3 regions of the Leptolyngbya subtilissima AS-A7 genome follow, and region 2 is predicted to be linked to each of the others. Evidence: predicted binding sites of a transcription regulator. Region 2 holds the regulator's gene; each other region holds the start of a gene.
The links. Region 2 encodes NtcA, which controls nitrogen genes in cyanobacteria. Its sites were predicted from a motif close to TTTGTANNNNNNNNTACAAA; they were not measured.
Positions count from the first base shown of each region.

Region 1: the regulator NtcA is predicted to act here: its motif matches at 3,431-3,450, upstream of crtR (beta-carotene hydroxylase).
Region 3: the regulator NtcA is predicted to act here: its motif matches at 7,510-7,529, upstream of NC979_RS04160 (BMP family ABC transporter substrate-binding protein).

Region 1 covers NZ_JAMPKY010000003.1:416,614-426,705, reverse strand. Annotated here, with positions in the region: gene NC979_RS09225 (DMT family transporter) at 1-814, opposite strand, end outside; gene sppA (signal peptide peptidase SppA) at 1,069-1,923, shown strand; gene aroH (chorismate mutase) at 2,044-2,421, shown strand; gene crtR (beta-carotene hydroxylase) at 2,517-3,404, opposite strand; gene pyk (pyruvate kinase) at 3,733-5,523, shown strand; gene psaM (photosystem I reaction center subunit XII) at 5,645-5,740, opposite strand; gene phoU (phosphate signaling complex protein PhoU) at 5,986-6,642, shown strand; gene NC979_RS09190 (ribonuclease R family protein) at 7,154-9,562, shown strand; gene NC979_RS09185 (flavin prenyltransferase UbiX) at 9,754-10,092, shown strand, end outside.
Region 2 covers NZ_JAMPKY010000010.1:282,869-292,960, reverse strand. Annotated here, with positions in the region: gene glyQ (glycine--tRNA ligase subunit alpha) at 1-231, shown strand, start outside; gene NC979_RS21170 (pyridoxal-phosphate-dependent aminotransferase family protein) at 316-1,482, opposite strand; gene NC979_RS21165 (sensor histidine kinase) at 1,607-3,139, opposite strand; gene NC979_RS21160 (DUF3155 domain-containing protein) at 3,383-3,721, shown strand; gene NC979_RS21155 (cofactor assembly of complex C subunit B) at 3,821-4,351, opposite strand; gene NC979_RS21150 (PadR family transcriptional regulator) at 4,424-4,813, opposite strand; gene NC979_RS21145 (DUF3084 family protein) at 5,055-6,458, opposite strand; gene ntcA (global nitrogen regulator NtcA) at 6,576-7,247, opposite strand; gene thrC (threonine synthase) at 7,748-9,052, shown strand; gene NC979_RS21130 (MoaD/ThiS family protein) at 9,171-9,446, shown strand; gene NC979_RS21125 (type IV pilin-like G/H family protein) at 9,883-10,092, opposite strand, start outside.
Region 3 covers NZ_JAMPKY010000001.1:911,194-921,285, forward strand. Annotated here, with positions in the region: gene NC979_RS04130 (cysteine hydrolase family protein) at 224-910, opposite strand; gene NC979_RS04135 (cupin domain-containing protein) at 953-1,297, opposite strand; gene NC979_RS04140 (ABC transporter ATP-binding protein) at 1,350-2,894, opposite strand; gene biuH (biuret amidohydrolase) at 2,928-3,686, opposite strand; gene NC979_RS04150 (ABC transporter permease) at 3,841-4,770, opposite strand; gene NC979_RS04155 (ABC transporter permease) at 4,861-5,958, opposite strand; gene NC979_RS04160 (BMP family ABC transporter substrate-binding protein) at 6,201-7,361, opposite strand; gene NC979_RS04165 (WD40 domain-containing protein) at 7,629-10,092, shown strand, end outside.

The sequences.
Region 1 (10,092 bases), on a different contig from region 2:
AGGTTAGGGCGCTGAGACTGGTGAGGTTACCCTGAGCCGCTAAGAAGAAGAAAATGCCGTAGGCCAAGGCACTACCAAAGATGGTCGCATAGGCGATCGCCCCCCAATCCAACCCCGTTAACCCCTGCCAAGGCTGCACTTCTCCCAGGGATGACAGCACAAATAAAGGAATGCCCCCCAGCACCATGTGCCAGCCTGTGGCCACAACAGGGTCGACATGGCGGCAAACGTAGCGAATCAGAATTGTGCCGGTGGCCATCGACAGGGCAGCCAACAGCATCAGCCATTCGCCTCCTTGCGAAAGGGTGGTGAGGGCCGTGCCATCGGTCAGCCAGGCAGTGTCGCCGTGGAAGAGCGAAAAAATCCATTCGTCGGGCAGGCCCAGCAGACTGATACCCGCAATGCCCCACAACAGGCCAATCCAGCCGAGGGCACCAATGTACTCACCAAACAGGCCTCGCGCCATGACCGCCACCGCTAGGGGTTGAGAGTCAATCATCACCGAGCCGAGGCCTGCCCCAGTGCGCTGTAGGCCCGCCGCCAAAAATCCTTGAAACAGCGCACCATCTACCAAAGCAAAGAGCGCTATCCAAAGCCAGCCCTGGCGGCTAATGGCTTGGGGACGGCCCAAAAACAACCCCACCAACAGTACGAGCATGCCAGCGGGCACCAGCCGTATACCCGCCATAAAGAACGGTGTGGTGTGAGGCATAGCTCCCTTCATCGCCACCATAGCTGTGCCCCACAAAAAGAAGGGCGCAATCAGCACAATGGGGTTGCGAGTGGCCGATTGGGGAACGGAGACTGAGTCCATGGTAGGGAAATGAAGGGAGATAGTTTAAATACCCGCAAGGGCGAGCGCAGCGGCCAAAAAGGCTTTCTTTAAGGAATGTTAACGCAGTTCGGGGTAGGGTGCTGTCCTGCCCAGGATCGCTCAACCCCTAACGGGCTGAGGCGCTAACGCCCCGCCATAGTGTTGTTTTGGCTACAATAGACCCTGGCCCTAGCACGCTCAGTGCCAGGGCTATCTACTGTTCACCCTTGTCCGCCTACAGTTTTAATACCCCTATGATTTGGCCGTTTTCTCGCCGTTCTCGCAAGTCCATTGCCCGCATCGAAGTGACCGGCGTGATTGGGGCCGCCACCCGTAAGCGGATGCTAGAGGCCCTCAAAGAGATTGAGGAAAGGCGCTTCCCGGCTCTGCTGCTGCGCATCGACAGCCCTGGCGGCACCGTGGGCGACTCCCAAGAAATTTACACCGCCCTCAAACGGCTCAAAGACAAGCTCAAAATCGTAGCCAGCTTTGGCAATATCTCTGCCTCGGGTGGGGTCTACATCGGCATGGGAGCCAACCACATTGTGGCCAATCCCGGCACGATCACCGGCAGCATTGGCGTCATTTTGCGGGGCAATAACCTGGAGCGATTGCTCGACAAGGTGGGCGTGTCATTTAAGGTAATTAAGTCTGGCCCTTACAAAGACATTCTCGCCTTCGATCGCGAACTCACCGACCCCGAAAAGGGCATTCTGCAAGAGCTGATCGACGTCAGCTATAGCCAGTTTGTCAAAACCGTCGCCGAGGCCCGCCATCTAAGCGAAGAGACGGTGCGTAGCTTTGCCGACGGACGCATTTTTACCGGCGAGCAGGCCCTCCAGCTCGGTGTTGTAGACCGGCTCGGCAGTGAGGAAGATGCTCGTCGCTGGACCGCCGAACTGGCTGGCCTCGACCCTGACAAGGCCGAGTGCATCACCTTTGATGAGAAAAAGCCTCTTCTGCGAAGGCTGGTGCCCGGCAACAGCAATGTCGCTGTCTCTGGCCTGGCCTATCCTGGGCTGGCAGTACCGGCCCTCAATGCGACCCTAGAGTGGCTGGAGTTTGAACGCTCTACCAGCGGCATGCCCCTGTGGCTCTATCGTCCCTAAGGGCCAGCACAGACCAGTGCCCTGGTAGGATTAAAGCAGTAAAATGCAGTCAACTCTCTGCCCCAATTGTTGCCGTCGGTGCCTTTGAGGCTTTGGAGAATGACCTTTGGAGGCTAACGCGTGGACTGGCGAGTGTGGGCAATTCGGGGAGCGGTAACGGTACCAGAAAATACCGAGGGGGCCATTCGGGAGGCTGTCACAGAGCTGATGGATGCCCTCGAAGAGAGCAACCACCTCGACCCGGCCTGCATTATTAGCGCCACCTTCTCCGTCACCCGCGACTTGGATGCGGTGTTTCCGGCGGCGATCGCCCGCCAGCGACCTCAATGGGACAACGTTGCTCTCCTCGACGTGCAGCACATGCATGTCGAGGGCAGCCTACCCTGCTGCATCCGCATTTTGATGCACGTGCAGCTCCCCGCCCCCCACGGCAAAATTCAGCACGTCTACCTGCGCGGCGCCCGCGACCTGCGCCCTGACTTGGTAGTTACGGGCTAGAAGGAAGGTTTTGACAAATTTTGAACTGCAAAAGCGACCTCAGATTATGGCTTTGTGGGCCTAAATCTGGGGTCGTTTCTTTTGAGCTATCTTTTCTAATGTCGCTTTAGCCGAATGCCTAGAAATAGGTCGTATAGAAAGCCAAAGAAGTCTTTCATTTTCAGCAGCCCAAGGGATTGGGGCGACCCTTTTTCATCCAGCAGGGGCTGCATTACCTCGTAGGTGGGTTTGTACTTATACCAGGGCACTGAGGGCCACAGGTGGTGTACCAGGTGATAGTTCTGACCCATGATCAGCAGATTGAGAATCGGGCTGGGGTAGACCCGGGCATTCTTCCAGCGATCGCGATCTTCAAACGGTCGGTGGGGCAAATAATCAAAGAACAGGCCTAGGGCAATGCCCACCACTAGGGCAGGCGAGAACCAGTAGTTAAAGAGGTAGCCCACAAAGTCGAACCGACAGGCGATGAACACCAGCAGCCCCACCGCAAAGCGACCTAAAAACCACTCCAGCAGCTCCCAGTTGCGCCAAAGGCGGCGCTTAAAAAAGTAAATCTCGTGGTAGAAAAAGCGCGCCGCAATTAGCCACAGCGGCCCACCCGTCGAGACAAAATGATCGGGGTCGTTCTCAGGATCGTTAACGTGGGCATGGTGCTGCAGATGCACCCGCGTAAACACCGGAAACGAGAACCCTAGGATCAAGGCGCTACCGTGGCCCAGTAGGGCATTCACCACGCGGTTGCGGTGAGCCGAGTTGTGGCTAGCATCATGAATAACTGTCCCCGCCAGGTGTAGGGACAGAACGTTCATTAAAAACACACACCAGTTGATCCAATGCCAGCAAAAATAGCCCACCGTAGACAGACTAATTAGCCCGACGGAAGCTATAAACATGAGAGAGTTGAGGCTCAATCCGCCTTCGGTTTTGAGTAACTCAGGGGGAACCGTCTTTCGAACCGTCAGGGCTTCAGCTGCCACCGACATGATGCATCGCTCCTACATCAGTGCCTTCGGTAGTATACGTTACGATGCTTTATTAATAAACTTTTGTGACATAGCCTAAAGATAAACGCTGTCTCCGGCAGCTCACCGTCGGTAGCGCGCCATAGAAGGTGCCAGACGAGCGGTACCCGCCTCACCTCCTTACTCCATGCTCATCGTCGGTGAAAACGCTGAAATTCTTGCTGGTTTTGGGGTGACGCGTAAAGCCCATCGGCATTCGTGCTACTATCCCTGTGCTTTATGGCTGCTAGTCTACGGGCTTGATTGAAGGTCCGATGCGGTAGCGTTTTACTCTCAGTAGAGGTCGTTTATGCCCCTGCGCAACTCTGTCCGCCGCACCAAAATTGTTGCCACCATCGGCCCTGCCACCCAAAATGCCGATGTGCTGCGGGAGCTGATTGAGGCTGGGGCCACCACCCTGCGGCTCAACTTCTCCCACGGCAGCCACGACGATCACCAGCGCAGCATTCGCCTGATTCGGCAGATCTCCTTCGAGCTCAACCAGCCGGTGGGCATTCTGCAAGACCTCCAAGGGCCAAAAATTCGCCTCGGCAAGTTTGAGCACGGCTCCATCCAGCTAGCTAAGGGCGACCCCTTCGTGCTCACCAGCGAGATTATTTTGGGCACCCAAGAGCGAGCCTGCGTCACCTACGACAAGCTCGCCCAAGAAGTGCCCGCTGGCTCCACGATTTTGCTCGACGACGGCAAAGTTGAAATGCAGGTGGAGTCGGTCGATCTGGTGGCCCAGGAGCTTCACTGCCGTGTGGTGGTAGGCGGCACCCTATCGAACAACAAGGGGGTTAACTTCCCTGGGGTGTACCTCTCGGTCAAGGCGCTCACCGACAAAGACCGCGAAGACCTGCTGTTTGGCCTCAACCAAGGGGTTGACTGGGTAGCTCTCAGTTTCGTGCGCAACCCCCAAGACGTGCTGGAAATCAAGGAGATTATCCACGCTGCTGGCAAGAATGTGCCGGTGATCGTCAAGATTGAAAAGCACGAGGCCATCGAGCAGATGGAGGCCATTCTCTCCCTCTCAGACGGGGTAATGGTGGCCCGGGGCGATTTGGGGGTGGAGCTACCCGCCGAGGAGGTGCCAATTCTGCAAAAGCGGCTGATCGCTATGTCCAACGCCCTGGGCATTCCGGTGATTACCGCCACCCAAATGCTCGACAGCATGGTGTCGAACCCCCGCCCCACCCGGGCCGAGGTGTCTGACATTGCCAACGCCATTCTCGACGGCACCGATGCGGTCATGCTCTCTAACGAAACCGCCGTGGGCAAGTTTCCGGTGGAGGCGGTGGCGACGATGGCAAAGGTGGCCGTGTGTACCGAGCAGGAGGGGCTTTCCCTGAGCGATCGCAAGGACAGTAGCGGGGCCCGCTCGATTCCCAACGCCATCAGCCAGGCAGTAGGCCGCATTGCGACGCAGCTCAACGCGGCGGCGATTATGACCCTGACCAAATCGGGGGCCACCGCCCGCAACGTGTCGAAATACCGTCCCCAGACGCCAATTCTGGCGGTGACGCCCCATGTTCATGTGGCGCGGCAGCTTCAACTGGTGTGGGGGGTGCGGCCGCTGCTGGTGCTGGATTTGCCCTCTAGCACCCAAACCTTTCAGGCAGCCATGAGCGTTGCCCAGGAAAAGGCCCTGCTCAACGACGGCGATCTGGTGGTGCTAACGGCGGGGACGCTGCAAGGGATCTCAGGTTCTACCGATTTGATCAAGGTAGACGTGGTGACAGCGGTGCTAGGGCGAGGTTTGGGCATTGGCGAAGCCTCGGTAAGCGGCCGAGCCCGAGTCGCCCACACCAGCCTGGAGGTCAACGACTTTAACGACGGCGAAATTTTGGTGGTGCCCCACACCAGCGCCGACTTTGTCGAAGCTATTCGTCGGGCGGGCGGCATTGTCACAGAAGATGACAGCCCCACCAGTCACGCAGCGGTAATTGGTCTGCGGCTGGGGGTGCCAGTGATTGTGGGGGTTAAAAACGCCACCGAGATCATCCGCGACGGCAGCATTCTTACCCTCGATACCCGGCGGGGGCTGATCTACTCTGGGGCCTTGGGGCCAGTTAAGAATGAGCCCGCCATGAGCTTTTAGCGCGTCTTGGCCAGCCCAACTGTCAGTCGGTCAAAACAAAAGACTTCGGCACCTGGGTGCCGAAGTCTTTTGTTTTGGTGAACTATGCCTTTGGGACGTTAAAATAATGCCCCGCCTTAACCTATTTATATAGCTCAGTGGATAGGCGAACTGCCAAAATACCAGGCAATAGAGCTACGGCTAGGGCGATAAAGACTTGGGTATCTGAAAGAGGCATAAAAAATACTCCTCAAGCTGAGTGAATAACGCTTGCTTAAGCAAAGACGCTGGGTCTAGACAGATTGTTAACTAAGATGGGAGCTTTCGCGAGGCCAGCCAGCCTAACTGTTACAGAGCTTAACGGGAACATCTCTAGGCAGCGCTAGGGTTTCTGTTTGGGGTTAGCCCGGGTGGGCTGCTAGGCTGAAGAGCCACAATCGCTGCGGTCTTCCTTTTTACTCGGTGTGCTTCGCGATGCTTGATATGGATACAACTCAACCCGTGCGTGGTGACTTTGATCGGCAGCTGCTGCGGGTGCAGCGCGACCTGCTACGCATGGGGGCGCTGGTTGAAAACTCCTGTGTACTGGCTCGGGAAGCCCTGTGCGATCGCAATCTCGATTCTGCCCAGCGGCTCCACCGTCACGATAAGCAGATCGACAAGTTCTACCGCCAAATCGAGATGGACTGCATGCACCTGTTTACGCTCCAGGCACAGCCAGAGGCCAAAGACCTACGGCGCATTGGGGCCTTTATGCAGCTAGTGCGCGACCTAGAACGCATCGGCGACTACGCCGAAGATCTGGGGGAAGTAGCGCTTAAACTCTTCCCTTACCCGGTACACCCTTTGATGGGGCGAGTGCAGACCATGCTCGATCGCTGCCGCTCAATGGTCGCGATGTGTCTGCTGGCCCTCTCTGACCTTGACGCGAAAAGCGGCCTAGAGATTAAGCAAAAAGACGACGCCATCGACGCTGACTATGAAGAGCTATACGCCCTGCTAGCCCACCAGACCAACCTGATCGGCTCGGTCGAGCCGACAGTACTGCTGGTGCTGGCCATTCGCTACATGGAGCGGATTGCCGACCATGCCACCAACATTGGCAAGCGGGTGGCCTACATTGTCACGGGCGAACGGTGAACTAGGGCATAGGGTATACGGTATAGGGTCTAGGGATAGCCTTGAACCCTACACCCTATACCCCACACCCCTTTACAAAACGTTGCCTTCCATTGACAAAAAGATTTGACAGCGGTCCATTTCCTGAGAAACTGTAGGGTGTAACCGACTCCCCATCGTTTGAGGGGTTTAGCCTCCCTGAGAGGCTGGGCCTGAGGTGAGGGTTACTTTCTCCTGCCGGGTTCATCCACGGCTGTAGCAGTTACACTTGGGCGTTGGCTACCCCAGTCTGTCGGTTGTCCTCTCGGCCATAGCTAGAGGAGGGAGCCAAAGCGCTTGTCTGCAACCTTGCCTTGAGGAAGACGAATCGAGGCCAGTTGCCGCTACGGCTTCACCCCCAGCACTGGTTTCGGCGTCGCCTCGTTGCCACAGGCAGCGTACTGAGACCGCATCCCTGGTGCTCACACGGGTTGATGACCTGTCGTAGCCCGGGGCACCCCAGTCATGAATAGTTTTAGGAATCAGTCGCTACATGGAACTCTCGATCGCGGCCTTACTGGCAAGCTTTGCCAAAGATAAAACCCACACCCTCAAGGGTCTAGAGAAAAAGCTGCACTGCAACGACGATACTAGCCAGCGCGACCTGCAGATTGCCGTTGACGCTCTAGAGCGGATTGGGGTGCTAGTCAAAGAGCGGGGCAAGTATCGCCGCGAGCTGGGGGAGAATGTGATTGAGGGCAAGCTGCGCTGCTCAAGCAAGGGCTTTTGTTTTGCCATTCAGGACGAAGAGGGCGCCGACGATATCTACGTGCGTGAGAGCCAGCTGAATACGGCCTGGAACGGCGATCGCGTGCTGGTCAAAGTCACTAAAGAGGGCAGCCGTCGCCGCAGCCCCGAAGGCGAAGTGCAGCTCATTCTAGAGCGGGCCAATGCCTCAGTGCTGGCCCGCGTCAAGCAAGAGGCCAACGACTACCGCGCCGTACCCCTCGACGATCGCCTGCTGTTTGAGCTTGCCCTGGTAGCCAACGGTGGCGACTTAGCTGATGCCGTCGACCAGCTGGCCCATGTCGAAATCGTGCGCTATCCCCTGGGGCAACACCCGCCCCAGGGCCGGGTAGCCCAAATTCTCGGCAGCGACGCCGAGGCCGCCGCCGACATCGACATCGTCTACTGCAAGCACGACCTGCCCCGCAAGTTTTCTGACGCGGTGCTCACTGCCGCTCAGGCTCTGCCTACCCGCGTGCTTAAAGCCGACATCAAAGACCGCATTGACCTGCGCGATGCCCTCACCGTAGCCATTGATGGCCCCAACGCCCAGGTAATCGACGACGCCCTCAGCCTGGAGCGTACCGCCGCTGGTCAGTGGCGACTGGGCATTCACATTGCCGATATTTCCCACTACGTCCCGGCTCATTCTGCCATTGACCAGGAGGCCTGCAAGCGCGGCACCTCGGTCTATCTAGGCGATGAGGTCATTCCCATGCTGCCGCCGCCCCTGTCGGGTCCGCTGGGGTCGCTGCTGGCGGGCAAAGACCGGCTGGCGATTTCGGTGCTGGTCACCCTCGACGACACGGGTGCCGTGAAGGAGTACGAGGTGCAGCCCACGGTGGTGGCCGTAGACCACCAAATTTCCTACCAGGAAGCCCAGGGGATATTGGAGCGCGATAACTCCGATGTCCTCGAGAGTTTAGGCATCAAGCCAAAGGCCCTCAAGGCCCTAGAGCCGGTCTACGACCTGATGGATAACCTGCTCTACCTGAGCCAGGCGATCAAGCGGCAGCGCCTTCACCGTGGTTCCTTTGAGTTAAATTTGCCCGAGTACGACTTTCCTGCTGATGCGGGCGAACCCCTGGCCCACTACCGATCGCCCAAGTTTCAGTATGACGATGAAGGACTGCTGGGGGTGATGGTGACGGCCACTAGCCTGCCCTCTCGGCAGATTGTGACGGAGTGCATGCTGCTGGGCAATCAGCTAATTGCCCAGCAGCTCAAGGCTCTGGGGGTGCCCGCTATCTACCGGCTGCACCGTGCTCCCGATGCCAGTGACGTTCAAGAGCTGGTGAAACTGGCTGAGAACATGGAGATCCAGCTCACTCTCAATGATGAGGCTACTCCCCAGCCAAAAGACTACCAGCGGTTTGTGGAGCAGTTTGCCGCCTCAGGGGCCGAGAAAATTCTCACCTACCTACTGCTGGAGACCATTCAGCCCGCTTTCTACAGCACCCACGCCGACCTGCACTTTGGGCTGGCTCTTACCGAGGGCTATACCCACTTCACCTCGCCCTCCCGCCGCTACGCGGATCTGCTGATCCACCGCATTCTCCATGCGGTGTTTGAGTCGGGCCGCGATCGCCGCTCCACCCGCTCCAAAGACCCAGCCAACCTACGCCACAGCTCCTGCCACGGTCAAGTCAACTGGAATGTGCTGCCTCCCGAGATTCAGCACGAGCTAGAGGACGATCTGCCCCGCATCGCCATTCACTTGACCGAGCGCGAGCGCTTGGCCCAGGAGGCTGAATCAGACCTAGAAGGGCTGAAGAAAGCAGAGTTTATGCGATCGCACACGGGTGAGGTCTTCCACGGCCTGATTACCGGGGTGCAGTCCTACGGCTTCTTCGTTGAAATCGAAGAATTGCTGGTAGAAGGGCTCGTCCACGTTAGCTCGCTCAAAGACGACTGGTACGAGTATCGTGCCCGCCAGCAAAAGCTCGTCGGCCGCAAAAACCGCCAGCAATACCGTCTCGGCGACAAAGTTGACGTGCAGGTCAAGAGCGTCGACTACTACCGTCAGCAGATCGACCTCGTCGCCGTCGGCGGCGGCAGCCAAGCTCCCGAAGACGAAGACAACAACTACAGCGAAGACGACAACGGCGAACTCATTGAGGAGCGCGAGGAAGGGCGCGACGATGGACGCGACGGTGGACAGGATGAGAGTGAGTAGAGGGTGATTTGGGTTAGGGGTGCATGGGTGCATGGGTGGATGAGTGAGGGGATGGGGTGATGAATTAGCTCCAATTCCCCTGGCTCGTTAGGATGAGGAGGGCAAAAGCGTTAGCAGCGATCAAACAGAGCGATCGCCCTTTAATTCACCCATACTCATCGACCCATCCACCCATTTACCCGTCCACCTAAATGCCCTCCACCGACTCACCTACCTTCACCCGTCCCCTCATCGTGGGAGTCACCGGGGCATCGGGTCTGATCTACGCCGTGCGCACCCTCAGACATGTGCTCAACGCCGATGGGGTAGTCGACTTAGTCGCCTCCAAGGCATCGCAGATAGTGTGGCAGGCGGAGTCGAGCATTCACATGCCCCTCGACCCTGACAAGCAGGAGCAGTTTTGGCGCGACCAGGCGGGGGTGCCCACCGCAGGCAAGCTGCGCTGCCATCCCTGGGGAGATGTGGGGGCTACCATTGCCAGCGGCTCGTACCGCACAGCGGGGATGGTGGTGATACCGTGCAGCATGAGC
Region 2 (10,092 bases):
GCAGAGCAGCTGATGGATCGAGGGCTGGTGCTGCCGAGTTATGACTATGTGCTGAAGTGCTCACATACCTTCAACCTGCTGGATGCGCGAGGCGTGATTTCGGTAACAGAGCGCACCCGATACATTCGTCAGGTACGAGGACTAGCCCGGCGAGTAGCACAGCTTTACCTAGAACAACGAGAAAAGCTAGGATTTCCCCTGTTGGCAAGCGAGCAGCAGAATGTAGCTTAGAAAACTGCTTTGGCGAAGAAGGCGTCTCCACAGCTCACGGAGATGCCTTCTTCATTTGCTGTGGGTAGTCAGTTACTTGACGCGTCAAGCAGATTGACGCAGGACCGTGCCCAATGCGTGTAACAGGGTATCGACATTCTTTTGCTGGCTGTTGTGGCCCATGAGGCCAATTCGCCAAACTTTGCCTCCAAGTTCTCCGAGCCCACCGCCGACTTCAATGTTGTAGTCGGTCATAAGTTGACGACCAACGGCTTTGGCATCGACGCCGTCGGGTACTCGTACGGTAGTCAGGGTCGGTAGACGAAGGGATTCTTCGACGTGACAGGTGAGACCAAGGTCCGCTAGCCCTTGCCAAAAGTAGGTGGCAGTTTGTTGATGACGCTGCCAACGGGCCTCTAGGCCTTCTTCGGTAAGCAGACGCAGGGCTTCGCGCAGAGCGTAGGTGAGGTTGACTGGTGCGGTATGGTGATAAACCCGCTCTGGCCCCCAGTATTTTCGCAGCAGGGCCGCATCGAGATACCAGTTGGCAACGGGTTGGCGACGGCGCTCTAGCTTGGCGACAGCTCGAGGGCTCATGGTGAAGGGGGAAATACCAGGGGCACAGCTCAATCCTTTTTGGCTACAGCTGTAAGCCAGATCAACCTGCCATTCGTCGAGAAAAATTGGCACACCGCCTAGGCTGGTGACAGTATCAACCAGCAGCAAACAGTCATGGTCGGCGCAGGCTGACCCTAATCCTTCGAGGGGTTGGCGGACTCCGGTGGACGTCTCGGCGTGGACGATCGCCAACACCGCAGGCCGATGTTCCTTTAATGCGGCGGTAAGTTCCTCTAGGGTAAAAGCTTCACCCCAAGGCCGGTGAATGGTGACAACATCGGCTCCATAGCGCTGGGCCATATCGACTAAGCGGTAGCCAAAATAGCCTTTGACAGCAACTAAGACGCGATCGCCCGGTTCAATAGCATTTGCGATCGTTGCTTCCATCGCTGCAGACCCGGTACCGGCCACGGCATAGGTGAGGAGATTAGTGGTCTGCCAGGTATAGCGCAGCAGCTCTTGAACTTCATCCATCATCGCTAGGTAAGCAGCGTCTAGATGGCCAATGGGCTGCTGATTCATAGCGGCAATGACACGGGGGTCAGCGTTGCTAGGCCCCGGTCCTAACAACAACCGTTCGGGTACCATTAGGGGGGATAGAGAGGCTGGCGGCGCCAGCCGAGCTGAGGAATTGGGGGATAGGGTGGTTGCCATGGGTAACACCGAAGACGATGGATTGCTGAACCTAATGAACAGACTGAACCCATTCTCCTATGGATGCGGCATTCCGTAGTGGGAAGCACAACGGTAGCACCTTAGCCCATCAATCTCGTTGGGTCTACACCTCGCTATCTAAGGCTTTTAGCCAAACCACAAACACAACGCCGGGATTTTGGGGATAAGCTACAGCCTCTGGCGGCAGCCATGACGTGCCTTGAACAGGGCTAACTAGATCGATCCGCCCCCCCATGCCCTGCACTAGGTCTTGCACAATGGCGAGACCTAGTCCCGTACCCGGAATGTCGCCCTGGGCTCGCACACCGCGAAAGTGACGGGTAAATAACTGGGGCTGGTCACTAGGGGGAATGCCTGCACCGGTATCGCCTACGGCAATTCCCTGGAACATCTGCCTGCCAATCCGCTGCACTAGCCCTGCGGTAATCCAGACTAGAGACCCAGCAGGTGAATACTTTAGGGCATTGTCGAGCAGGTTGTGGAGCACTTCTCCTAGAGCAGCAGCATCAAGCCAAACCATGGGTAAAGGGGTAGGAATGTGGTGCACCAGGTGCAGTCCCCGCTCATGAGCCAGGGGTGCAATGGACTGCACCAGTGGAAGGGCAATCTCAGCAATCGCACCAGGCTGCACCCTTAGCGATCGTCCCAGCCCATGCCCTGTTGCTGAAACCAAGTCTTCAAGGGGCTGACTTTGAGTCGTTGCCAACCTGCTGTTTAAGGTGTCTTCGTTGCTGTCGATAACAATACTAGGGCGATCGCTCCATTCACTGGGTGAGCTTGGTAGCAGCAACCTACCCGCTGGTGGGGTAGTAGCCTGCGCCAAGGTTTCATCCCCTTCGGCAACAGCGGTATCAAAATGCTGGGCCAAATCCTGCAATCGCCGGCTCTCCCGCACAATGCCTTCAGCAATCGGCCGATTGGTATCCTCAGGGGGTAACCGTTTGACCATCAATTTGCCAAAGGTCTGTAAAGCTGTGAGCGGATTGCGAAACTGATGCAGCAGATCGTGAAAGGTTTCGGACTGATCGGCTTGGATTAGCTGACGTTGGTTGAGCTGACGCTGAAGCCATTGGCTACGCTGGTCCAGCACGTAGGCGATCGCCAACGTGCTGGCGACCTGCTCAGCCCGTCGATAATCGTCCGCTGTCCACGGCAGTGCTTCGCGAGTACTGACGATCATGCCCAGCACCACTCCATCATGGGCCAACGGCAAAACCAGAGGATACGTGGTTAGATCAGTCCCCACTCCCTGTAGCTGGGTTGCCGGTTCTATTCCAAACGGCATCGAGAGCAAACCCTTCTCCGAAGAAACACTGGCTGTGGATGGTAGCCCAGCTGAATCTCGCTCTGAATCAATGGGTTGCTGAAGCCACTGTTCTGGTTGAACGATTGGGGATTGCTTGCTGCCATCAACTTCTTCAGCTGTGTTGAATACTGCCGCTAGCCCCTCCCGCAAGTCGTGCCACAGGTTGGCGGTTTCTGGATAAGCCACCAGCGGTATCAAAGTGGGATTTATTGTCTCAACGGTGGCTTCGACCAAATACACCACTGTGGAAGCAGCCCCCAACGACTGGGTCAGCAGGAGTACCTGGGACTGACACAATGTGGTGAATTCAGAGCTGGGAGAGCCAATCATGGCGGCACAACATAAGAGTTTGACGGAAGAAAAATTAAAGTTTTGTCAATTTTTTAACAATTCTGTTCAGCTCTGATCTCCTTAGACACCCTTGTATCCTTTATAGCGCTTGGTGTTCGGAGGTTTTAGGCCGATTTTTAAGAGAAGTTGAAATTCTTATTTTGAGCCTATATACTTGGCCTGGTTAACAAATTTTGTAACCGAAACTACATCCAAATATCCAATGAGAGGGAGGTAGGCAACTTGGCAAGGAGACGCAAGCGTAAGAGTCGTCGTCGCTTAGAAGGCCGTCGCATTTTAGAAGCTGTTCCTCAGTATAGTATTGAGAGCGGCAACGAAAAACCCGTAACCGCAGCTCGGAATTTTATCCATTCCGAGGGCATTGCCCCCCCAGCCCTGCTGCTGGTTAAGCGGAACGAGCATACCACTGACCGGTACTTTTGGGCCGAGAAGGGTCTATTTGGTGCCCAGTATGTAGAAGAGAATCATTTTCTTTTCCCCAGTCTGCGGGTGCTGCTCGGTGAAGAAGGTGAAGAAGAAGAAGAAGAGAACGCCTCAGTTTTAGAGACCTTGACTCACTAGGGTAAGTATTCTGATAGCAGATATCTGCTTTACCGGTGTCACCGTCAGAACTACTTTTCACATGCAAAAAGCTAGCCCTTGGGCTAGCTTTTTTTTGCTTTAGCGGTCAAAGCCTTGCTCAAGGGCAATCAGTTCATCGCGATGAGCTGTAACAGTAACCTTAGCAAGCGCACTTTCCAACGAGCCGCTGTCCGCAGCATTGGGCCGAATTTCTAGGCAAATCTCCTCATCGCGAGCAGCGCCACGCCAATAGAACCAGCCTGCTAGCGGGCTCAGTGCTAGCAGACCCAAAAAGATGGCGCTGTAGGCTGGCCATAGATTGGCGAGTACCAAAGCAAAACAAAGAGTCCCCACGGCGGCAAGCAGAGTTAAGAATCCAGCCAAAAACACGCTCGGACGTACTCTTCCCCGCAGGGTGATGCGTTGAGCCTCTTCTTCAGCCGCGATAATGGCATAGGCCCGTGACTCAAAGTAGGTCGTCAGGTTCTGCAGTAACGTTATGGGATCAACAGGGCGCGTTAGCGTCAGGGTTTCGATCCGGTCTTTGGTAGAAGCCCGAATAAAAAAAACTAACCCCACTATCATTAGCAGGGTTAGGAACAGAGTCGAATAGAGAACGGTGTCAGTCACGCCGGACCATGCAAAGCTACTCCTCTAGGGTACGGAATGTTGCAGCATTCAGGTAGGCCCTGCACCCCTGATTCATCGATGCGGAGCAGAGTAGGCTGGGCTTTGAGCGCAAGCTGGCCTAATTGGATCGCCCATATAGGTTTTCCAAAATTCGGCCAGTTCCTCGGCCTGAAGCCGCCAGTCAGGGTTAAGACGATACATGCGGCGAGGACGACCCCGGCCTTCTACCTTTTTCCAGTAGCCGTCAATAGCATTTTCGTCTTCCAAAAACTTAAGTGCTCCGTAAAGCACCGTATCTGATAGACGATAGTGGGGATACTGATGGGTTAACCGCTGGATCAATTCGGTGCCGTAGGAATCTTGCTGGAGCAATACCGACAACACGTAGCAAACGGCAAGCTCTTTGTTCAGGTAAATTGGCGGTGGATCCTCGAAGAACTGATAAATATCCTCAAATTTCATGGGATCGCTCCAGGTGTATTTAAAGTTTGCCTGCCTTGAGACAAGCCAGAGTTAAAAGCAACCTATTAGCAGCCGACAGATTTGTAGGTTAATTCTAAGCACAGGTGATCCCCACAGTATCGAAGTAGGGGCAGATGGTAACTATCTGCAAATTTTTTTAGACATTATTAAATATTCGCCACCAAAGTTAATTCGACCTGGATCCTTTTTACTTAATTTTCTTGAGAGAAAGTGCTCCAAGCTATTCGCTTAGTAAGTCAGTGCTATCGTCCAAAGGATTATTGAATTCACTCGTTTGAAACAGAATGCGCCCGTCGCGCACTGCTGCTAGATGAATTTGAACCGGCCCTACCGTGAAAATATCAGTGGCAGCAATAGCCTGAAGATCGACAGCCTGCCCCGATTGCTGAACAGTCTCTAAGAAGTTGAGCACCGTTTCAGGCCGGTTATCGGCTACTTGTAGCGTGTCGCTGACAACGCCGTCCTGTCGGGCCCGAAATTGGGCGGCTGCCAACAGAAGGTTGAGTCGCTCAACTAGCTGGCGATCGCCCAAAGGAGGGGGATCTAGCGTAACCGTTGCCAATCGCTCGCCCAGGGCATAAACCTGTTGATTAGGGGTGGCATCGATAAAGACCTGCACACAGGGTTCACCCTGCTGCACCACGCAGGGCTCGCCCGTTACATAGTTAGCCGCAGACAGCAGGCGCACTACGTAATCTTCACCCGTGGACAGACGCTCAATCAACGCCTCGACCTCGCGATTACCAATCAGCAAAATTTGCTGGTCGATCAAAGCCCCGGGGGCAATAGCTCGAGACACCAAGCGGTTGGCCTCAAGTAAAAAGCCTGTGACAAACTCTTCTGCCTGCTCTCGATTTTCGGCACGACCTTGACCGACTAGAATCTCTTGGTTGCGGTTGAGGGCAATATTGCCCCGAAACAACCCTTGATACTGCGTTTGCAGAACGGCTACCTGCTGCTCTAAAAAGTCTTGCTCGCCCTCTAGGCTAGCCAGCCGCTGCTCTCGCTGGGCGATCGCCCGATCGCGACTGGCAATCTCCTCATCTAAGTTGGCAATTGCCCGATCGCGGTCGGCAATCTGTTTGCCAATAGTGGCTTGCTGCGCCAGCAGGTTATCACGCTGAACCCGCAGAGCGTCCGTCGATTGGCGCAGCGCGGCAGCCTGCTGTGATACGGCATCTAGCTGGCCTAGAGTTTGGCGTAGTTCACCCTCAGTCGCTTCCTGCTGAACCACCGCCTGGTTGAGCGATTGGTTAATTTCTTGTAATCGAGCTAGCGCCCGCTGCCGTTCGTTAGTCGCCGACTCCAGATCGGTCTCTACGCTCTCTTGGGTAGATTGAGCCTGGGCCAAATCAGCCTCGGCGTTGGCTAAATCAGCCTGAATTTTACTCAACTCGAACACCCCAGTGCGCAGCTGACTGCTCACTCCAAATAGCAGGGCCAGTGTAGAGGCTGAAATGACGCTACCCGTGGCAATGCTGACTAAGGTAGCCGTTTGCCGGGGGCGTAGATTGAACAAGCTTAGACGTGCTTTGCCCACCCGCGTGCCGACGCGATCGCCGAGGGTAGCAATAAAGCCCCCCAAAATTAAGACCGCCAAAATCAGTACGTAACCAGAAACCATGCACCAGCCACAGGGGAGTTTGCACTTACTCTACTGCATGGGTTGAAGCCTCGTACGCCCCAATATTGTCGATTGCTGGTTTGGCTACCAAAACCACCCCACCTAGCCAAACCTAAACTAAGTAAACTGCTGACTCAGATTGACCGGATCATGCACAGTAATCTTCTTTTTGTAGATGGAGATCATACCTTCCTGGCGCAAATCTCCCAGCAGGCGAGTCACAGTCACCCGAGTGGAGCCGATGGCCTCAGCAATGGCCTGATGAGACAGTTTCAGATCAATAGTGATGCCATCCTGGCTAGGCACCCCAAAATCGCGACAGAGAATGAGTAAGAAACTTACCAGCCGCGAGCCCATGTCTCGATGAGCTAAGGTTTCAATCATCATCTCGGTTTGCAAGATGCGAGAGGATAACCCCCTCAACATCAGCAAGGCCAGTTCAGGATTTTCCTCCAGCGCCTGCTCAACCTGCTCAATTGGAACAGACAATAGCTCTACCGGAGTAAAGGCCACGGAGTGATAAAAGCGATCAGAACGGTTGCCCGTAATTAGCGACAAGACCCCAAACACACTGTTTTCGCGCAGCAGGGCAACTGTGATTTCTTCTCCAGCCTCGTACACTCGCGACAGCTTCACTGCCCCTTTTAACAAGAAGTACACCCGTTCGGCCGGGTCTCCAGGGAAAAAGATTGTTTTCCCCCGCTCGTAGGATTCGACTACAGGGGGAAACGCTCCTCCAGATAGCTGACGAAAAACATTAGCAAGGGGCTTATCTTGGGTCACTACCATAACGTTCTGCTAAGAGCATCACAGAGAGCATCTGCACTGAATTTACTGGTTTGCCGTCGCTATGACAGCTAGACCCACAGCACAGATCACCTTGGGCATAAAGCATAAAGCAGTCTGATTGGTCTGGCACGCTAACCAATGCAAACGTTCCATGACTTTAGATCACTTAACCTCAACTGTAAGGCAAGCGTTTGTATAGCAAGTTACTTTATTGCTCCCGAAGCTAATCTTGAGCCCATTTCAGGGGTTCCAAAGTAGTCATTCAGGGATAAAAAAAGCCGCAGATGAGGCTGAGAGCGACAGCAAACTCAAAACAACTCGGACCGTCGCTCTTAACTAAGAAGTAGGTCTCACTAGCGCAAAACACTGGCAGAAGAAAGCTCAGCTATATCCGACCAAAAAAGTCGGGTATATTTGACCAAGTATTGTCTCCAGTGTTACGTTCTGGATAACTTAGCGAAGTTAACAACTGCTCCTCAGAAAATCTCAGAGAAAACGCCATGACGCAGTCTATCGAACAAGCGATCGCCACCAAGCCCACATTTTCAGCATTGAAATGCCGAGAATGTGGTGAGACCTACGACCTAGGCGCCAAGCATGTATGCGAAGATGTGTGCTTTGGCCCATTAGAGGTAGCCTACGACTACGACGAAATTCGCAGGCGGGTCACCCGCAGCAGCATTCAAGCCGGGCCGCTGTCAATTTGGCGCTACAAAGACTTTCTACCCGTCAGCACCGACAACCCAATTGATGTGGGAACCGGCATGACACCCCTAGTGCGCGCCAACCGACTGGCGCGGCAGCTAGGGCTAAAAGAACTCTATATAAAGAATGACGCTGTCAACATGCCCACCTTGAGCTTTAAGGATCGGGTGGTGTCGGTGGCGCTAACCCGAGCGAGAGAGTTAGGGTTTACTACAGTGTCTTGTGCCAGTACAGGTAACTTGGCCAACTCTACGGCGGCGATCGCAGCCCATGCTGGCCTTGACTGCTGCGTATTCATTCCAGCTGACCTAGAAGCCGGCAAAGTACTTGGCACCCTAATCTATAACCCTACAGTAATGGCTGTGCAGGGCAACTATGACCAGGTCAACCGTCTGTGCTCTGAGGTAGCCAACACTCAAGGTTGGGGGTTCGTCAACATCAACCTGCGCCCCTACTACTCCGAAGGGTCTAAAACCCTGGGCTACGAAGTAGCTGAACAGCTAGGCTGGCGCTTACCAGACCACATCGTGGCGCCGTTGGCATCGGGGTCACTATTTACCAAGATCTACAAAGGCTTCCAAGAATTTGTTAAGGTCGGCCTCGTCGACGATAAGCCTGTACGCTTTAGCGGTGCCCAGGCCGAGGGATGCTCTCCTATTGCCCAAGCCTTTAAAGAAGGCCGCGATTTTGTGACTCCAGTCAAACCCAATACGATTGCCAAGTCTATTGCCATTGGAAACCCCGCCGACGGTATCTATGCTCTCGATATAGCTCGTAAAACCAACGGCAACATTGAGTCAGTAACCGATGCCGAGGTCATTGAAGGCATGAAGCTACTGGCCGAAACCGAAGGTATCTTCACCGAGACTGCTGGCGGCACCACCATTGCAGTGCTCAAAAAGCTGGTTGAAGCCGGTAAGATTAACCCTGATGAGTCTACAGTCGTCTACATCACCGGCAACGGATTGAAGACCCAAGAAGCTGTACAGGGTTACATCGGCGAGCCCTTTACCATTGAGCCTAAGCTCGACAGCTTCGAGCGTGCTCTAGAGCGCTCTCGAACCCTCGACCGATTGGAATGGCAGCAGGTATTGGTCTAGGGATTAAGGTATGAGGTTCAAGGTTTAAGTAGCTGATTTTCAGTTTAAACCTTGAACTTTACTCTCTATACTCTTACTGACAGATTGCTCTTATTTTCTTGATTCATTTATTACACCCATGGCTGTTAAAGTACTAATTCCAACTCCACTGCAAAAATTCACCAACAACCAGGCTGCCCTTGAGTGTAGTGGTGGCAATATTGTAGATCTGCTCAATGATTTAGAGAGCAACTGCCCTGGCATCAAAGCCCGGCTTTGTGACGATTCTGGTGAGCTACGCCGCTTTGTCAACTTCTACGTTAATAGCGAAGACATTCGCTTTCTCGATGGCAAAGAGACCGCTCTTAACGATGGCGACGAAGTCAGCATCGTCCCTGCCGTAGCTGGAGGCTAACGCTGGAGCCAGAGACGGGTTATTAAACTAGAAAACGCTGAACAAAGCTTTTGTTCAGCGTTTTTTAGCAGCGCAGCAAATTGGGTCGATTAATCGCCTCTGTTTTCTTTTCTTGCCGCTCGATAGTTTGTGCACATCCAATTTTCCACTTCACCGCAACAGCCATCGCCTAACAAATAACAAACAAATTTGGATAGGTTCTTAAGAAGTGAGAAATGCTACGAAAGTCAAAATATTCTGAGCGGCACAAATCACAAAACCCATTCTTGGCTAGCTAGCCTTTTCATCAAACCTAAGGGTTTGTATAACTCTCGACATTGAATTGACGGAGGCTTCTTCAAACTTTCTTTAAACGATTAAGGATCAGCTACACAAGAACAAGTAGCTGATCCCCGATTTGTTATTAGAAACTAAGAGTCAAGCGCTAGTCAATAACTTAGAGTTTCTTCCAGGTACCGGTTGTGCAAGAAGTAGCCGACTGGCTTGCAGAAGTGCTGAAGTTAGTGAGCGCACCGGCAGCAGCAGCCACGTTAGCTTGAGTCGATTCACAAATGAGTGCAATCGTGGTGGCTTCTGTGGTTGCGCTACCCGAGTTTAGCTGGGCAGCACCGACGTAGCTCTTCAGAGCAGTATCAACTCTGTCAGC
Region 3 (10,092 bases), on a different contig from region 2:
AACCCCAAAACCCCCGATTTGACAGAGTGACAAGGTTACACAGCAAGATTTAAGGAGCTGTAGAAAGAGACGAAAATAGAGGAGCGAAAAATGAACAAATACCTAGCCGGGTTGAATCCTGGCGTTTTGGGATTGTGATAGCCCAGACTTCACCTGCGGTAGCAGGCGGCGATCGCCCCTGAACCCCTACAGCGATCCAATTGTGCTTACACCTGCGCCATCCCTAAGCCATGACCGGAGTCTCATATTGCGCTGCTAGGGCGTTTAGCAGCGCCTCGGTGTGCCCCGTCCAGCCAATGATGCCATCCTGGGCGCGCACCATTTCGAGAGTAGATTGCTTGAATTCGGGGAAGTAGCTCTCAGTTGCGTCTTCGACCAACAGGCATTCGTAGCCGCGATCGTTGGCCTCGCGCATGGTGGTCTGCACGCAGACCTCGGTGGTCACGCCCGTAATGATCAGGTGGGTAATGCCCTGGGCTTTGAGGTGGGCTTCTAGCTCGGTGGCATAGAAGGCTCCCTTGCCAGGTTTAGGAATAATCACTTCGTTGGGCAAGGGCGCGAGTTCGGGAATGATGCCGTTGCCCGGTTCGCCCAGCACCAGAATGCGCCCCATGGGGCCGCGATCGCCGATTTTGAGTGAGCCATTGCCGCGATCGCGCTTCGACGGTGGACAGTCTGACAAATCGGGTCGGTGCCCTTCTACGGTCTGAAAAATCGGCAGGTTGTAGCGCCGAAACGCCTCCTGCAACGCCTGAACGTTGGGAATGATCGATCGCAGCAGACTGACATCATTGCCTAAGGCATCGCCAAAGCCGCCGGGCTCGATGAAATCGCGCTGCATGTCGATGATGACTAGCGCTAGGCCGGTGGTGGGTAGGGGGTAGGGGTAGGGTTGGGCGGGTAGGGGCATGGGGGTGGGTAGGGGGTGGATGGGTGGGTAGGGGCGTCTGTTTTAGGGCTCGATTTCGATGGGTTTAGCCCAGATGGCGAGGACGATGCAGCCGTCGGGGCTGCTGACGGTGTGGTGGGTGTCGGGCGGATTGACCACTAGGGTGCCCACTCCATAGGTGCCGTTTTCGTCGGTTTGGGAGCCTGACAGTACCAAAATGTGCTCAAACCCGGTGTGCAAGTGGCGAGGAACCGACGCGCCTGGCTGATAGCGCAGCAGCGCAGCGGCAGTTCCGTCTGGTTCGGCGGGGTAAAGCCGAAACATATCGACCCCAGGCCGAAACGGCTCCCAATCTAGTTCTGGGTCAGCCGCCATGGCCTTTAGGTCAGGCAAAACAATCGATTGCATAATAACTCTCCCACTCATCCACCCATCCACCCCCTACCCATCCACGCATCCACTAATGCCCAGCCATCTTATGGCCTAGGGTCTTGATGTCAGCGGTGGCGGTGGGGCTTTCGTAGACCAGCTCACCGCCGCTGATTACAAAGATGCGATCGCTCAGCTTTAGCAGCTCATCGAGGTCTTCGCTCACCAGCAGCACCGCCACACCGCGATTGCGGGCGGCAAGGATCTGGCTGTGGATGTAGTCAACCGCCGAAAAGTCGAGACCGAAGCAGGGGTTCGCCGCAATCAGCAGGTTGATGTTGGTTGACGACAGCTCGCGGGCCAGCACGGTGCGCTGCACGTTGCCGCCGGAGAGGTGGCCTACCGGGGTATCGACCGACGGGGTTTTGACCGAGAAGACGTTGACTAAGCCCTCGGCCATGCGCCGAATGTTGCGGAGGCTGAGCAGCCAGCCGCGTCGGGCCTGGGGCGGGCAGTCGAAGGTGCGTAGGGCCATGTTTTCGGCCACGCTCATGTGGGGGACGCAGGCGTTGCGCAGCGGTTCTTCGGGCAGGGTGTAGACCTGGTGACGAGCCATTTCTTTGCGGGTCGACTGATAGGGCTCGCCGTTGACAAGAATATCGCCGCTGTGGCGGGGGCGCTGGCCCGCCAGCACCTCCACCAGCTCGCGCTGACCGTTGCCCGAGACGCCCGCAATGCCGACAATTTCGCCACTGTTGACAATTAGATTAGCGCTGCACACGGCGGGCAGACCGTTGTCGCGATCGGCGCACAGGTCTTTGAGCTCTAGAACGGGCCGCGGGTCGGCGATCGCGACCTTTTCAACCGGGGTAGCCTCCGTTTTTTCGCCCAGCATCATGTGGGCCATGTCATCGACGGTTAAATCGCGCACGTAGCCGTGGCCCGCCAGCTTGCCCTTGCGCAGCACCGTCACCTCGTCGGTAAAGGCCATCACCTCGCGAAACTTGTGGGAGATCATCAGCACGCTGAGGTGGCCAGCGGTGACTTCTTCCCGCAGTAGACCCAGCACTTCGTCGGCTTCGTCGGGGGTGAGCACCGAGGTCGGCTCGTCGAGAATCAGCACCCGGCTATTCAGGTAGAGCTGCTTGAGAATTTCGAGCTTTTGCTTTTGACCCGCCGCCAGTTGAGCAATGGGAGTGCGCAGATCGATCTGGAAGGGGGAAGTGGCCATAAAGGCGTCGAGGCGATCGTACTCGGTCTTCCAGTTGATCCACTGGGGGCTGTCGTAGCGCGAGAGCACCAGATTTTCGGCCACGGTCATAGCGGGCACTGAGGTGAAATGCTGGTAGACCATGCCTAGGCCAAAGTGGTGGGCATCCTTGGGGCTATCAATGTCGCGGCACTGGCGATCGACCAGCACTTCCCCAGAGGTGGGGGTGTAAAAGCCCATGATGCATTTCACCAAGGTGCTTTTGCCGGCTCCGTTTTCGCCCAGCAGAGCGTGAAAGCTGCCGGGGGTAACTTTAATCGAGACCTGATCGAGGGCAGTGAAGCTGCCAAAGCGTTTGGTGAGATTAATTACCTCCAGCTCGAGCGGGGCGGTTTTGATTTGCGGTGCAGCAACTGCGGTTTTCATAGGGGAGTAGGGGGTAGGGAGTGATGGGGAGATTTAGGAGAAAGTAGGGTGTGCTTGCGAAACAACCGCAGGGTGGGCACTGCCTACCATTTCCCCAAAACTCATCTCGGATTGGACTAACGCTTCGATCAGGGCTTCGGAATGGGCTACAGCACCAAACACGCCGCCCTGCATCTTGACCATCTTCAGCGCGGCCAGGTGGTTGCCGTAGTCGGTGGCACCCGTGCAGTCAGACAGCAGTAGGCACTCGTAGCCGCGATCGTTAGCGTCGCGCATGGTGGTGTGGACGCACACATCGGTGGTGATGCCTGCGAGGATAAGGTTGCGAATGCCTTTGCGGGTGAGGATTAAATCGAGGTCGGTGGCGTAGAAGGAGCCTTTGCCGGGCTTGTCGATCACCACTTCGCCGGGCAGAGGTTGCAACTCGGGGATGAGTTCCCAGCCGGGTTCACCGCGCACCAAGATGCGTCCGCAGGGGCCAGGGTCGCCAATGCCCGCGCCAATCTGGCGCGATCGCCACTGTTTGTTCTCTGGCAGGTCTGATAGATCGGGGCGGTGGCCCTCGCGGGTATGGATGATGGTGAAGTTGCGATCGCGCAGCACCTCTAGCAGCCTGGCGATCGGTTGAATGGGGGCACGGGTGAGCGATAGGTCGTAGCCCATCTTGTCCACATAGCCGCCGATGCCGCAAAAATCGGTCTGCATATCAATCACAATCAGCGCCGTATTTTCGGGTCGCAGATCCCCGTCGTAGGGGTATGGATACGGCTCGGCTTCAACGAAAATTCCCATGGGTTGTCTCCAGTTGAATAGCTAATGGCGCACTGTAGGTGGTTAGAGCGAAGCGGCACCTAACAAATTTGCCGCTGTTGGGTTGCACTGCGTTTTACCCGACCTACAGGGCGAAACGTTCCTACAAAATGCATTAAAAGACGGTGGCAAACTGTTACTCCTGAGCTTGTCCCAATGCTCCCGGTGCGCCGGTTAACGTGCGCTTGGGCGAGCAGGTAATCACCATAATCAGCAGGGTCAAGATGTATGGCGAAGCGTTGAACAAGTAGTAGTAGGCGTCAATGCCCACCGACTGCAGGGCGGGGCCGATCGCTTGGGCACCGCCAAACAGCAGCGAGGCGTAGAGACACTGCACCGGGTTCCAGCGGGCAAAAATTACCAGGGCCACGGCCATCAAGCCTTGACCGCTCGAGATCCGCTCTGACCAGCTGCCAGGGTAAAACAGCGATAGGGATGCGCCGCCAATACCGGCTAAAAAGCTGCCCGCCACAATGCTGGCCATGCGTACCTTGAAGATCGAAATCCCCATCGCTTTGGCGGCGTCGGGGCTGTCGCCCACGGCGCGCACCAGTAGCCCCCAGCGGCTAGAGCGAAAGAACCACTGCATTAGCGGAGCGATCGCCACCCCCAAAATAAACAGCGGGCTAATGCTCAGGGCCGACTCGAGCTGAGGAATTTGGGTCCACCCCGCCAGGGATAGCGTCGGTAGCTGAGGAGCCGAGGGCTGAATGAAGGGCTTGCCCAAAAAGAATGCCAAGCCGCTACCAAAGATAATCATGGCAATGCCCACCGCCACGTCATTCACCCGAGGCTGTTGGGCCAGCCAACCGTGAATGAGCCCTAAGAACATACCGGCTACGCCGGCCATAACCACCCCCAGCCAGGGCGACCCGGTCAGGTACGACACGGCGTAGGCGCTCATAGCTCCCATGAGCAGAGTGCCTTCTAGGCCCAAGTTGATCTTGCCGCTTTTTTCGGTCAGACACTCTCCCAGGCTGACCAACAGAAACGGGGCGCTGCCCCGCAGGGTTCCCGCAATGATGGCGAGGGGTACGCCCCACCAGCCCAAAGCTTCACTGGCCATGGTTCTCACTCTCCGTGGGTGTGATTGCACTAAAAACGTGATGTTCTCGGTATAGGCTTAGCACTGCTAAGCCCATACTCCCTGGCTAACCTAAACTGGGGTGGCCGTGGCCACGGGGGGCAAAGGCCGCACCTTGGGTGGGCGCTCCTTAAAGATCGGCAGCCGCCCGTAGAGCGAGTCGCTGTAGAGCACCGAGAGAAACACAATGCCCTGGAACACCATCACCGTGGCGTCGGGTAGGCCGTGGCTGCGCTGTAGAATGCCGCCGCTGGCGAGAATGCCCCCTAAGAGCAGGGCCACTAAACTGGCTGCGATCGGGTTGTGGCGGGCAATAAAGGCTACCAATACGCCGCCGTAGCCGTAGTTCGCGTTCAGCGATTCGTTGGCCCGACCGTGGACTGCCGCCACCTCAACCATCCCCGCCAGACCGGCGCAGGCTCCGCCCAAAAAGCAGATTGCCAGGGTGAGCTTGCCCACGGGCAGCCCCGCCACCCGCGCCGCCCGCACATTGCCCCCGGCGGTGCGCGCCGCAAAGCCAAAGGTAGTGCGTTGAATTAAGAAATAGGCCAGTCCGCAGGCCACTAGCCCCAGCACTAAGCCGTAGTGCACCCGGCTGCCAGGCAGATTGCCCAGCATGTGGATTTCGGGCAGGGGATAGCTGGAGGGCTTGTTGAGGGAGCTGGGATCCTTCATAGGGCCGTTGACCATGTGGTTGAGCAGCGCGATCGCGATGTAGTTCATCAGCAGGCTGCTAATGGTCTCATTCACCGCCCGATAGTGCCGCAGCGCCCCGACAATGGCAATCCAGATACCGCCCGCTGCCATACCGGCTAGGGCCATACCCAACTGCACCCCAGGAGTGGGCAACCCCCAGCCCCCCAGGGTGAGGCCCCCAGCCACCGCCGCTAAGCCCCCCAGCACCAGCGCCCCCTCATTACCAATGATCACCAACCCCAACCGTGCCGGCAGCGCCGTACAGAGGGCACTCAACATCAGTGGCGACGCCTGAATCAGCGTGTTCTGAAACGAACTCCAGCTGCCAAAAGCGGCGCGATAGATCGAGTAATACACCCCAAACGGGTTCGCCCCCGCCAGGCCACAAAACAGGCCAAATATCACCAGGGCCGCCAGCAGCGCCCCAGTTGGAATGCAGGTTTTTTCGAGAAGACTCCGCCAGCGATCGCTCATCGTCATGCTCCTTAGTTCATTGGATGCTCAATAACGTCGTCAGAGAAACGTTGCGGTCAAACGGCCTTAGAGTCGGTGGAACGCGCAAGTAGGTGGCGCAACTTAAGGGCTAACGGGTAAGGGCCCCAGATGGATGGTGAGCATTACCAATTGATAGGAGCCGCAGATGAATGGTGGGCATTGCCCACCCTACGGCTGTTCACCCATCCACCCTCTACCCATCCACCCGCCTACCCACTCCCCTACCCCACACTCCCCATCACCCCTTCCGCCAGCCAGTTCATCTGCTCCAGCTCGATCGCCGTTTGCCCCAGTTCCTTGCCGCCAGCGACTACAGTCTTGCCCTGGTTGTCTTTGATTTCGCCTTTGTAAATCACCAGTTCCCTAGAAATCAGCTGGGCCTGGGCGGCCTCGGCCGCCTGTTGGGCCGAGGCGCTCACCGCTGGGCCAAAGGGCGACAGCTTCAAAAAGCCGTCCTTAAAGCCGCCCCGCACCAGGTGAGGAATGCCGCCATTCATCAGGGTTTTGCCCTCCTGCAGCAGGCTGACGTAATTTTTGTACACGGTCGACCAGTCCCACTCGGCCCCCGTGAGGTAGCCCTGGGGGGCCAATTCAGCTTGGTTAGCGTGGTAACCGGTGGCAAAAATGCCGCGCCGCTCGGCGGTCTCGATCACCACCTTGGGACTATCCACGTGGCAGGTGAGCACGTCAATGCCCTGGTCGGCCATGCTGTTGGCGGCCTCGGCCTCGCGCACCGGGTCGGCCCAGTCGCCGGTAAAAATCACCTGGGTAGTGGCGCTGGGATCGATGCTGCGAGCCCCCAGGGTAAAGCTGTTGACGTTGCGCAGCACCTGAGGAATGGGCTTGGCGCCGATGAACCCCAGCCGCTTGCTAGTTGAGGTATGGGCGGCGACAACGCCCGCCACGTACTGAGCTTCGTCGATGTAGCCAAAGTAGCTGCCGACGTTGTTGGGGTGCACACCCTCTTGGTACAGGCCGCCGCAGTGAAAAAACTGCACATCGGGAAAGTCCTTGGCCAGGGCCAGCACGTGGGGGTCAAAGTAGCCAAAGGAGGTGGCAAAAATCGCCGTGGCCCCGTCCAGGTCAATCATGCTGCGGATGCTTTCCTGCACCGCGTTAGTTTCGGGCACACTGGCTTCTTCGGAGGTTTTGACTCCGTCGAGGCCGTCGAGGCTGGCGCGACCTTCGGCGTGGGCCTGGTTGTAGCCATAGTCATCCTTGGGGCCGACGTAGATAAACCCTGCGGTGAGGGTGTCGCTGCCTCCCGCCGCCGTGGGGGAGCTGCTGCAGCCGCTAAGCTTAACCGTGAGGCCAAAGGCACCGGTAGCCAGCAATCCCCGGATCGCCTGGCGACGGGTCACCTGAAGCATGGGTTTCCGCATGGGGATTCTCCTTAGTGAGGGTGAAAGATAGTCAGGTTGAAGCACTGAATGTTAAGGAGAGACTACCAATGCCGGACGGGCGGGGAGGTGCGAGGAAAGTGCGCCAAAAGTACGTTTTTGATCGGGCAAAACCCGGTTCAGCAGGTGAAATGTTACCCAAGGTACAAAGTTGGGGGTAGGGCTTGGCTAGGATCAGCCCCATAGAACTCCCCTCAAGCCCCATGTCGCTTCGGTTTTAGAGCAGCGAGTAGCATTGGATACACCACCATGACCGACGACGATGCCTTAGGACTGGTTGAGCGGGTTCTCGTTGCGCAGGGGGTAGCGCTCAGCCCGCTGCAGGCGAGGTTGTTTCAGCAGGCCTGGGGCGATCGCACCTACCAAGACACGGCGCTGGCCCTGGGCTACGAGGTGGGCTACATCAAGCAGATGGGGTCTGACCTGTGGCAGTGCCTCTCCTCACACCTGGGGGAGAAAGTCACCAAGCGCAATCTGCGAGCGGTTCTAGCCCGCCAGCTCAAAGCCCTGTCGGTCAAAGACGCTGAACTGGGGGCAATCAGCCCCAGTGTCGCCCCTTTTCGGCGCCGTCGCGACTGGGGCGACGCTGCCACCGCGACGGTGTTCTACGGGCGCACCGACGAACTGGCTCAGCTGCAAGACTGGGTGGTCGCCGACGGCTGTCGGCTGGTGGGGCTGTTTGGCATGGGGGGCATCGGCAAAACTACCCTGGCGGTGAAGCTAGCCCAGCAGGTGCAAGACCGCTTTGAGGTGGTGATCTGGCGATCGCTGCGCCATGCGCCCCTGGTCAACGACCTGCTCAAAGACCTGCTGGGGGTGCTGTCGCCCGGGGCCAATGCCGCCGTTGAGTTTGACGGTCTGTTGCGATCGCTGCTCGATCAACTGCGCCAGCACCGCAGTTTGATCGTGCTCGACAACGGCGAAACGATTTTGCAGCCGCGCGATCGTACCGGCACCTACCAGCCAGGGTACGAAAACTACGCTCAGCTTTTCTACAGCCTGGGCAATGTCGATCATCAGAGCACCGTCATGCTCACCAGCCGCGAAAAAATCAAAGAAATTGCCCAGCAGGAAGGAGCTACCCTACCGATTCGCTCGCTGCGTTTGGGGGGCTTGCCGCCCCGGGTCGGCCAGTCCATCTTCCAGGCTCGGGGCCAGTTTGCCGGTAGCCCTGCCGACTGGCAGCATCTGGTCAACCACTACGCCGGCAACCCCCTGGCCCTCAAGATGGTGGCCGCCGTGGTGCAAGACTTTTTTGACGGGCAGCTGGGGCCGTTTGTGCAGATTTTGGCCCAGGGAGACTCGGTATTTGGCGACATTCGCGACCTGCTGACCCACCAGCTCGATCGCCTCACGACCGTTGAGCAGCAGGTAATGGCCTGGCTCGCCATTCATCGCGAGCCCGTTACCCTAGCGCAGGTGCGCGCTGACTTGATAGCGCCTCTGGCCTTGGGCGAACTGATCGAAGCCCTCACTAGCCTGGAGCGGCGATCGCTGATTGAGCGCGACATCCCGCGAGCCAATGCTCGCAGCACGCGCTTCACCCTCCAGCCCGTGGTAATGGAATACATGACTGACTGGCTGGTAGAGCAGATCAGCCAGGCCATTTTGGCACCGCCGACGATCGACCCTGGCCCGCTGCACACCCACGCCCTGATGTTGGCCCAGGCTAAAGACTACATTCGCGACGGCCAAACACGGCTGATTCTGCAACCGGTGCTGCAACGGCTGCGGCTGCGCCCTGACAGTTTAGCCCAGCGCCTGCGCCACCACCTCGACACCTGGCGCGGGCAGAGCTTACAGAGCTACGCCTGCGGCAACCTGCTCAATCTGCTTCAGCAGGCTGACATCTCGCTGGCGGGCTGGGATTTTTCTGAGCAGACGATCTGGCAGGCCTATCTGCAAGACAGCACCCTGCACAACGCCAACTTTGCCCAGGCCGACCTATCGCGATCGGTGTTCAAAGACACCTTTAGCCAGGTGCTAGCTATTGCCTTTAGCCCCGACGGCCAGCTGTTAGCAGCCAGCGATGTCAGCTATGAAATTCATCTGTGGCGGGTCAGCGATGCCCAGCCGATGCTCACCCTCCATGCCCAAGACGGCTGGTGCTGGGCGGTGGCCTTTAGCCCCAATAACCAAACTCTGGCCAGCAGCGCCAACGGTACTATCGACCTGTGGAATCTTAAAACCGGCGATCGCTACGGCCAGCTCAAAGACTCCTCCGGCCGGGTTTTTTCCCTCGCTTTCAGCCCCGACGGGCGCTTTCTGGCCAGCGGCTGTGAAGACCACCAGATCCGCGTGTGGGATGTGCGGATCCAGACCCTGGTTCACAGCCTGGTGGGCCATACCGATGAGGTGCGATCGGTGGCGTTTTCGCCCCAGGGCTACCTGCGCGGCGGTCCGAATTTAAGCGATTCGCGCAGCGGTTCGTTTCAGCATCGCTCGGCCAGCCATCTCTTGGCCAGCGGCAGCTATGACGGCACTCTGCGCCTGTGGGATGTGGCCAGTGGCGACAGCACCGTAATGGCGGCTGGGTCACCGGTGTGGTCGATCGCCTTTAGCCCTGACGGGCAGACCTTGGCCAGTGGTCATCACAACGGCAGCATCGGCCTCTGGAATGTTGGCACCCAAGCGCTGGTGCGATGGTGCCAGACCGAGCCCAAGGGGCGATCGCCAGGCTCCCCTCAGGCGGTGCGCTCCGTGGCCTTTAGCC